3 linked regions of the Spirosoma aureum genome follow. The protein of the gene in region 3 interacts with the protein of the main gene of each other region in a pairwise test. Links are inferred from orthologs where the notes say so. Each region holds a gene or a part of one and is shown on either strand. Other genes may lie near its edges. The genes, in order: ftsZ, ftsA and G8759_RS00435.

Region 1 (3,220 bases), 8.6 Mb from region 3 along the record:
GGCAGGTAATAGCCTGACTGCCGATATTCAGTCGGGTTGTAAAATCATGCCTGACCAGGCCGAACAACTGAAAAAACGGTTCGGTAATGCTGATCCATCTGAATACAACATTAATGAAGTGGTGGCTGTGCCTGGTTTGAGTAATCGCAAACCGAAAGATGTTCTGCTAAAGAATGTAGCCGTCATAATTGAAGACCGGTTGCGTGAAATTGCAGCTCTGGTGCAGGCTGAGGTCATTCGGGCCGGGTATGAAGGTAAATTGCTGGCCGGTATTGTGCTGACTGGTGGAACTGCTCTTGTGCCAGGTGTTGAACATATTTTCAGCCGTGTAACCGGTACAGAAGCAAAGGTTGGCTATCCAGAACATCTGGAACCCAACGGGCGGGCCGATTTAGTGGGTGATCCCGCTTATGCGACTGCCGTTGGTCTGGTATGGGCAGGCTATAAAACTATAGACAACCGCATCTCGTTCATCAGCGATCCGGCTCGGGCAGCATATATCGAAGAACAAACACCTGCACCTGTTCGGCCACCTTATCACAATCCAGTACTAAGCGGTCGTGATAAACCACTCGAGAAAGAACCGCCTAAAAAGGAAAAAGGATTCTTGAGTTGGCTTAAGGAAGCGCTACAGCCAATTCGGGGTAGCGAAACCGACCCTTATTAGCGGGTTAGGGCTCAACCGGTGTCAGGCCGGTTTAATCGTATACAGGCAGTTTTGTTAATTTACACAAAAAGACACCACCGAATAAGATGCTTAGTCAGGGCTATAGATTCGAAATACCAGACGATAATCCAACAATAATCAAGGTTGTGGGCGTAGGAGGCATGGGAGGTAATGCCGTCAAGCATATGTACAACCTGGAAATGAAGGATGTAAACTTTGCTGTTTGTAACACGGACCGGCAGGCGCTTATGAGTAACCCTGTGCCAACCAAGTTACAACTGGGCGATGGGCTGGGCGCGGGAACGGAGGCTAAGGCTGGTGAAGATGCTGCTCGTGCTAGTATCGAAGAAATTCGAAACCTGCTGGCTCCGCCTACCAAGATGGTGTTCATCACGGCGGGTATGGGTGGTGGTACGGGTACGGGTGCCGCTCCCGTAGTGGCCGAAGTGGCCCGCGAAATGGGATTGTTAACGGTAGCCGTTGTAACCGCCCCCTACTACTTCGAAGGCACAGATAAGAAAGAGCAGGCTCGTGAAGGTATTGAGAAGCTTAAGAAAAGTTGTGACACCGTGCTGGTTGTTCTGAACGATAAGCTGGCCGAATTGTATAGCGAACTTACTTGGACGGATGCCTACGCTCATGCTGATGATGTATTGGCTAACGCGGTGAAAAGTATCGCTGAAATCATCACAACACAAGGTGATATCAACGCGGATTTTGCCGATGTTAAGAAAGTCCTTGAAGGAGCCGGTCAGTCAGTGATGGGATCTGCCGAAGCGGGTGGCGAAGATCGGGCGCTTAATGCTATTGAAGCAGCCTTGAATTCTCCCTTGCTCAATGACCATGACATTCGCGGAGCGAAACGTATTCTGCTTACGATTTCGTCGAGCCGGGAACATGCCATGAAGCTGAAAGAGCAAATGGCTATCTCAGAACACGTTGCCAAGAAGATTCAGGCCGAAGCCCGAATGTTTAAATTTGGCGCTATTACGGATAAAAACCTGGGCGATAGTTTGCGGGTAACAATTATTGCGGCTGGTTTCGATAGTACGAATGCACTGATGGAGCAGCTTAAAGGACCAACGAGTCCTGAAGCTGAGCAGCAGCCTGAAGTGGAAGAAGTTTCGGAGCCTGACACAACACTTGTCGATGTTCTGGATCAGGAGTTGCCAGCAGACGAATTAGTGCCTGTTGAGAGCGAACCCGAGGAAACTACACCTGAACCGGTAGGGATTACCACAAAAGTTGATGAACGTCAATTGACGCCTACAGGGCTCAATGGGGCAACTATCGTTCGCCCTGAACCGATAAATGGCTTCCGGCCAACCCATGATGACAATGGGGGTACGCTGGTTATGGATGACGAAGAACGGCATGATGATGCTGACCTGATTAAACGCACAATTGACGCGTTTGTTAAAGGGCAGTATTCGGCTTCTGATCTTGATCGCCCAGCGTTCGAACGGAACAAAACCGTGCTTTACTCAACACCGATGTTGCCCGAAAATGAATTCGTGCGCTCGAAGTTGAATGATTAAGCAATCTTATCTTTATACAAAAAAGGGCTTCCATCAGGAAAGCCCTTTTTCTTTGCAATAATTAACCAAAACAGCGAAAGGCAAGAGCCTGTGACCTATACGGACGTAAAAACTAACTTACTGGCCCATGCTGACCCCGAACGGGCAAAAACTTTGGCGTGGTTTTTTAAAACCAAGCCCGGTCAATATGGAGAGGGCGATCAATTTCTGGGGCTTTCTATGCCGCAGCAACACAGTATAGCCAAACAATACCTGCGTCTTCCAATGGATGATGTCGAACAATTACTCCGTGAACCATTTCACGAAATGCGGATGACCGGGCTCTTGATCTGGGTCTATCAGGCCAGAAAAACAAGTTCGATAGAACAGGAAGTCCTGATGGATCGATATGTGGCGAATCGACGTTACATCAACAACTGGGATCTGGTTGATGTCACTTGCCCGCATCTTGTTGGTCGGCCCTTGCTCCAGAATGATCGGTCTGTCTTGTATGAACTGGCTCAGGAAGATCATTTGTGGAGTCAGCGGATTGCTATTGTTTCGACAATGGCTTTCATTCGGGCGGGTCAGTTTGCCGACACATTTGCTATTTCGGAGGCTTTATTGGCCCATAAACACGATCTGATTCACAAAGCAGTGGGCTGGATGCTACGTGAAGTTGGTAAGCGTAATGTAGATGCACTGGAGGAATTTTTGCACGATCATGTTCATCAAATGCCTCGTACGGCACTACGCTATGCCATCGAAAAATTTGAGCCAGCCCGACGAAAGTATTATCTGACCTTATAGATGGGAGATTGGTCAATGGTCTTCGTATCTTTACGCCCCATATTGGCACTGTCAACTAAAAACCGGCCTGTCTGACAGCAGGCTATCAACTGTAAACTTAGACTATGTCTTGGTTCGTCCGAAAAGATAAGGGTATTCAAACCCCGACCGAAATGAAACGGGAGGCTCCCGACGGTCTGTGGTATCAATGCCCAAACTGCAAAAAAGCAATGCATACCCGTGAGCA
Region 2 (2,999 bases), 8.6 Mb from region 3 along the record:
CATTAAGCGCCCGATCTTCGCCACCCGCTTCGGCAGATCCCATCACTGACTGACCGGCTCCTTCAAGGACTTTCTTAACATCGGCAAAATCCGCGTTGATATCACCTTGTGTTGTGATGATTTCAGCGATACTTTTCACCGCGTTAGCCAATACATCATCAGCATGAGCGTAGGCATCCGTCCAAGTAAGTTCGCTATACAATTCGGCCAGCTTATCGTTCAGAACAACCAGCACGGTGTCACAACTTTTCTTAAGCTTCTCAATACCTTCACGAGCCTGCTCTTTCTTATCTGTGCCTTCGAAGTAGTAGGGGGCGGTTACAACGGCTACCGTTAACAATCCCATTTCGCGGGCCACTTCGGCCACTACGGGAGCGGCACCCGTACCCGTACCACCACCCATACCCGCCGTGATGAACACCATCTTGGTAGGCGGAGCCAGCAGGTTTCGAATTTCTTCGATACTAGCACGAGCAGCATCTTCACCAGCCTTAGCCTCCGTTCCCGCGCCCAGCCCATCGCCCAGTTGTAACTTGGTTGGCACAGGGTTACTCATAAGCGCCTGCCGGTCCGTGTTACAAACAGCAAAGTTTACATCCTTCATTTCCAGGTTGTACATATGCTTGACGGCATTACCTCCCATGCCTCCTACGCCCACAACCTTGATTATTGTTGGATTATCGTCTGGTATTTCGAATCTATAGCCCTGACTAAGCATCTTATTCGGTGGTGTCTTTTTGTGTAAATTAACAAAACTGCCTGTATACGATTAAACCGGCCTGACACCGGTTGAGCCCTAACCCGCTAATAAGGGTCGGTTTCGCTACCCCGAATTGGCTGTAGCGCTTCCTTAAGCCAACTCAAGAATCCTTTTTCCTTTTTAGGCGGTTCTTTCTCGAGTGGTTTATCACGACCGCTTAGTACTGGATTGTGATAAGGTGGCCGAACAGGTGCAGGTGTTTGTTCTTCGATATATGCTGCCCGAGCCGGATCGCTGATGAACGAGATGCGGTTGTCTATAGTTTTATAGCCTGCCCATACCAGACCAACGGCAGTCGCATAAGCGGGATCACCCACTAAATCGGCCCGCCCGTTGGGTTCCAGATGTTCTGGATAGCCAACCTTTGCTTCTGTACCGGTTACACGGCTGAAAATATGTTCAACACCTGGCACAAGAGCAGTTCCACCAGTCAGCACAATACCGGCCAGCAATTTACCTTCATACCCGGCCCGAATGACCTCAGCCTGCACCAGAGCTGCAATTTCACGCAACCGGTCTTCAATTATGACGGCTACATTCTTTAGCAGAACATCTTTCGGTTTGCGATTACTCAAACCAGGCACAGCCACCACTTCATTAATGTTGTATTCAGATGGATCAGCATTACCGAACCGTTTTTTCAGTTGTTCGGCCTGGTCAGGCATGATTTTACAACCCGACTGAATATCGGCAGTCAGGCTATTACCTGCCCAGGGGAATACCGCAACATGCCGTAATACGCCCCGATAATAAATAGCCAGTTCGGTAGTTCCTCCTCCAATATCGACCAGCGCAACACCAGCATCTTTCTCTTCATCAGTCAGTACTGCCAGCCCCGATGCCAGAGGGGACAGCATCATTGTTTCCTGCTGAAGATTATTCCGCATGATGCACTTGCGAACATTCCGGGCCGCATTTGCTTGAGCCGTAATCAACTGAAAATCAGCACCAAGTTTAACGCCATTCCGACCAACGGGCTGATTGACGTTTGTTTCGCCATCGACCACAAAATCCATTGGCAGCACATGAATGATCTCTTTATCGGCCGGAATCGATGTGCGATACATATCGCTAAGCAGGTGATCAATATCCTCAACCTGAATTTCATCGCCCGACGACGAACGAGTGATGCTGCCGCTCGATTTGACAGATAAAACATGAGCTCCACTAAAGCTTACATTAACCAGGTGGATATTCAGATTCGATTGGTTCGATGCTTCTGCTACAGCCCGCCGAATAGCACTCACCGTATTATTAACATTCACCACCGATCCCTTGGTAACACCATCTGCCAGTGGTGTTTCTCCAACGCCCAGCACTTCGAGCGTTTCCTGATCTTTGTTATTTCGGACTACCCGGCCTGCCACTGCACATACTTTTGTGCTACCGATGTCAAGGCCTACTACAATTTTGTCGCCAATGCTTGTCGTCGTCATTCGCACACGATTTGATTTCTGTATTGGACGCTCACCCTGCGGTATCGGTCCCACCCTTTTGCCGGTAGAACGTCCGTATAAAATAATTTCAGTTTCTTCAGCTTGGCCTCCAGATCGGTTGGTGGTCCTACTTCAATCTGGTGGTTGCCCATCTGCGGCCACATTATCACCTCCCCCTGCTCATCTACTGATAATTCAGCGATTTGAGCTCGCCAAAACGGATCGTCATGGACTCGTTTCAGCAATTCCAGCAGGGGCCGATTCCGTTCGCTCGCCAGCGAACGATTTTTGGCAAAATATTTGCCTGTTAACATAGGTACGCGGGCCGAATAATTCATCGAAACTGGAAAAAACCGTCCTTCTTCGCTTACATATTGTCCCGATACCGTTCGGACGCCCTCACCCGAAGCCATCAAACGGGCTACTGGCCGAGGTTGTTCGATCGAGACGAGCAGGTCGCCCGTGAGATCACGAAAAACCTGACAATCTCTGACTAAACCATGTTGCCGCAACCGCTCTTCCAATTGATGGAAGTCAATCTCCGTGTATTCTTTACCGATAACCGGATCTGCTCCGCCATTGGTCAGATAACCTGTAACATCCCGTCGTGTCAGGAAAGAATGTCCATCGACCTGATCGATATGAACAACAACCGCTTTAACTCGTTTCTGCTTATGCCGAATTTCGGTAAAAGCAATCAAGATAAATAGAACAAAAAGCCCTCCGATTGCGAACAACCACTTCTTGATTGATTTAAAGGTAGAAAACATCTGTGTATAAGCTAAGTCGTTATCCAGATATTT
Region 3 (3,016 bases):
TACCAGATACAGCAAAAATAAAAACGCAGTAGACAGAATTTCGCGTAAAGTCATCTTGTAGTAGGCGGTGGGCAGTCGATAGTCGGCAATCAGCCAGTTTCTCACTGCCAAATGCCCATTACTTACTGCTTACTATTTCTCTGTTTCAACTTGTTTTTCTAACTGCTCCTGCTCTGCCTGCAGGCGATTTTCGACGACATACACAAAGGCCAGACTACCAAAATTGGTGGCCAGATTAAGTGTAATATCATGAAAGACCCGATTAGGCTGGATGCCCATTGTTCGGACATACCCGACCAGGATACCCGGAGGAAACGTAGAGTTACGCTCCGAGGTAACGACCGAATCACCTTTATGAACCGTCTTGGTCAGCGAAATGTCATTCAGCTTGATCAGGCTCGGGTCTACGCCATCCCACCTCGCCGTCCCAATTTCGTCGGCTTTTGTTAAAGCCGAAGACACCAGAAACCCAGAATGTAAGATCGACGTAACGACCGAAAAATGTCGATTACAGACTTTTACCTTGCCGACTATACCCGTTGGCGAAATCACGCCCATACCCGGCCGGATTCCATCATCAGTACCTTTATCGATCGTGATGTAGTTGTTAGCGAACTGGGTTGTATTGTCGATCACCTTGGCAACAGTGTACTTGAACCGGTCGGCAAAAGCCGAGTCGGCCAGATACTCTCTTGGAGACGCGGGCTTACTTTGCAGTAATTGCGTTAACTGAGTATTGAGCCGTTGGTTCTCCATGGCCAGGTCAGCATTAACCTGCCGCAGACGAGCATATTCATTGGCCGCGTTGGACCACGCCAACACCTGAGCCGCATACCGGTTCGATGTGTTGAAATAGGTCACGCTCCAGTAATTGCTTGTGTTAATGATAAAATAGAAGCAGAATACTTCCAGCAACACAAACAAGATGAAGTTTCGGCTTCGAATAAAAAAGTCGACTAACTCTCCCATAAAGTGGGGAACATCTTAACAATGTAGCCTGGACGCTGTCGGGTAGCCAAAGGCCAGGTTGTAGAGACAAAATACCAGCTACAATCCAGCTTTCGGTTATCCGGACTAAAGCCCAGGCTACATTCCAAAAACTTAACTAATCAGAACAGATCTGTACATGTCCAGATTCTTAATCACCTCGCCCGTACCTTTTACAACAGCTTTGAGCGGATCATCGGCCACGTGAATGGGCAGCTTGGTTTTTGCGCCCAGCCGCTTGTCGAGACCATGCAGCAGGGCACCGCCCCCCGTCAGGTGAATACCGTTCGTGTAAATGTCGGCAGAAAGTTCCGGTGGCGAAATTTCCAGCGCCTTCATCGTAGCCTCTTCAATCTTTGAAATTGATTTGTCGAGAGCGTAGGCAATTTCGCTGTAGGTAACCTTAATTTCTTTCGGAATACCGGTCATTAAGTCACGACCCCGGATTTCGTAATCAGCGGGCGGGTTGTCGAGTTCGGGCAATGCCGAGCCAACTTCCATTTTGATTTGTTCAGCCGAGCGTTCGCCAATGAGCAGGTTGTGTTCCCGACGCATGTAATCGACAATATCGCGGGTGAAAACGTCTCCGGCAATCCGGATCGACTGTTCGCAGACAATTCCTGATAAAGCAATTACGGCAATTTCGGTAGTACCACCTCCAATATCGACAATCATGGTACCATTCGGCTGTGTAATATCGATACCGATGCCAATTGCGGCTGCAATTGGTTCGTGCACCATGTAAACTTCCTTCGCCCCGGCATGTTCGGCAGAGTCTTTAACAGCGCGCTTTTCCACTTCGGTAATCCCCGATGGTATACAAATAACCATCCGATGCGAAGGTGAAAACAGTTTGCTACCGGTATCTATCATCTTGATCATGCCCCGAATCATCAGTTCGGCGGCAGTAAAGTCGGCAATTACGCCGTCTTTCAACGGGCGAATCGTCTTAATATTTTCATTGGTCTTTTCGTGCATTTGCATGGCCTTATGGCCAATGGCCAGCACTTTTCCGCTGGCTTTGTCCATTGCAATAATCGAAGGCTCATCCACCACAATCCGATCCTTGTGAATAATCAAGGTATTCGCCGTGCCCAGGTCAATCGCAATGTCGCTGGTTAAAAAATTGAAAAGTCCCATTCCTGGTTAGCTGTTGTTCCTTTTTACAAGTACCGTTTTTAAAAGGTTTGCAAAAATATGGATTATTCAAGAGAAACAACGATGCTATGTAAATACAGTATTGCTTTTTTTATATGACAATCAGAACAGTTAGCAATTTTCGACCCTTCGTTTGCACCAATTAATCAAGATTGACTATCAAACCTGTGTTGCTCCTACCCATTACAAACTCCCTTACAGAAGACTGCCAACTGTTTTCGTAACTTTGCATCATTATGGGAATTCGCTCAGTCGTAAGTAAGCCACTGGCTAAATGGGTCGTAGAGAGGCAGCAGTCGTGGATGTATCAACCCGCCGAAGCTCAGCAACATTGGTTGCAGGAGTTGGTTAAAGGTGGTCGCAACACGGTGTTTGGCCGTATTCACCACTTTCGGGATATACAAACGGTTGACGATTTTCGGCAAGCGGTTCCCGTACGCGATTACGAAGATCTCAAACCTTACATTGATCAGATCCTGGCTGGTACACCTGATGTGCTCTGGAAAGGTCAACCCCTGTACCTGGCCAAAACCTCAGGTACGACCTCGGGTACAAAATACATCCCGATTACGAAGGATTCCATTCCGAACCACATCAACTCAGCCCGTGATGCGCTTCTGAATTACATCTACGAAACGGGAAACAGTGCTTTTCTCGACAAAAAACTCATTTTCCTGTCGGGTAGCCCCGAACTGGCTCAGAAAGCGGGTATCAATATCGGACGGTTGTCTGGCATAGCCAATCACCATGTTCCGGCTTATCTACGCTCGAACCAGCTACCCAGCTACGAAACCAATGTTATCGACGATTGGGAAACCAAGCTGGAGCGGATCATCGACGAAACGTTAACGCAGCCAATGTCGTTGATCTC

Evidence for each region.
Region 1: the proteins of G8759_RS00435 (region 3) and ftsZ interact in binary tests that used the Escherichia coli proteins (3 or more experiments, as listed by UniProt). The link is inferred for Spirosoma aureum from one-to-one orthologs.
Region 2: the proteins of G8759_RS00435 (region 3) and ftsA interact in binary tests that used the Escherichia coli proteins (3 or more experiments, as listed by UniProt). The link is inferred for Spirosoma aureum from one-to-one orthologs.

Annotation. Positions count from the first base shown.
Region 1 is NZ_CP050063.1:8,701,020-8,704,239, reverse strand. What follows is about bases 1-2,979. They hold ftsZ (cell division protein FtsZ), read left to right. Parts: upstream 1-753; coding sequence 754-2,205; downstream 2,206-2,979. Other genes in these bases: G8759_RS34850 (DNA alkylation repair protein), read left to right, coding at 2,296-2,979; ftsA (cell division protein FtsA), read left to right, coding at 1-667. In the rest of the region: more of G8759_RS34850, read left to right, coding at 2,980-2,994; accD (acetyl-CoA carboxylase, carboxyltransferase subunit beta), read left to right, coding at 3,099-3,220. UniProt on the Escherichia coli protein: Essential cell division protein that forms a contractile ring structure (Z ring) at the future cell division site. The regulation of the ring assembly controls the timing and the location of cell division.
Region 2 is NZ_CP050063.1:8,702,769-8,705,767, forward strand. It holds ftsA (cell division protein FtsA), read right to left. Parts: upstream 2,197-2,999; coding sequence 805-2,196; downstream 1-804. Other genes in the region: ftsZ (cell division protein FtsZ), read right to left, coding at 1-718; G8759_RS34865 (cell division protein FtsQ/DivIB), read right to left, coding at 2,193-2,966. UniProt on the Escherichia coli protein: Essential cell division protein that assists in the assembly of the Z ring. May serve as the principal membrane anchor for the Z ring.
Region 3 is NZ_CP050063.1:113,450-116,465, forward strand. What follows is about bases 115-2,889. They hold G8759_RS00435 (rod shape-determining protein), read right to left. Parts: upstream 2,128-2,889; coding sequence 1,102-2,127; downstream 115-1,101. Other genes in these bases: mreC (rod shape-determining protein MreC), read right to left, coding at 133-969; G8759_RS00440 (GH3 auxin-responsive promoter family protein), read left to right, coding at 2,382-2,889. In the rest of the region: G8759_RS00425 (hypothetical protein), read right to left, coding at 1-54; more of G8759_RS00440, read left to right, coding at 2,890-3,016. UniProt on the Escherichia coli protein: Forms membrane-associated dynamic filaments that are essential for cell shape determination. Acts by regulating cell wall synthesis and cell elongation, and thus cell shape.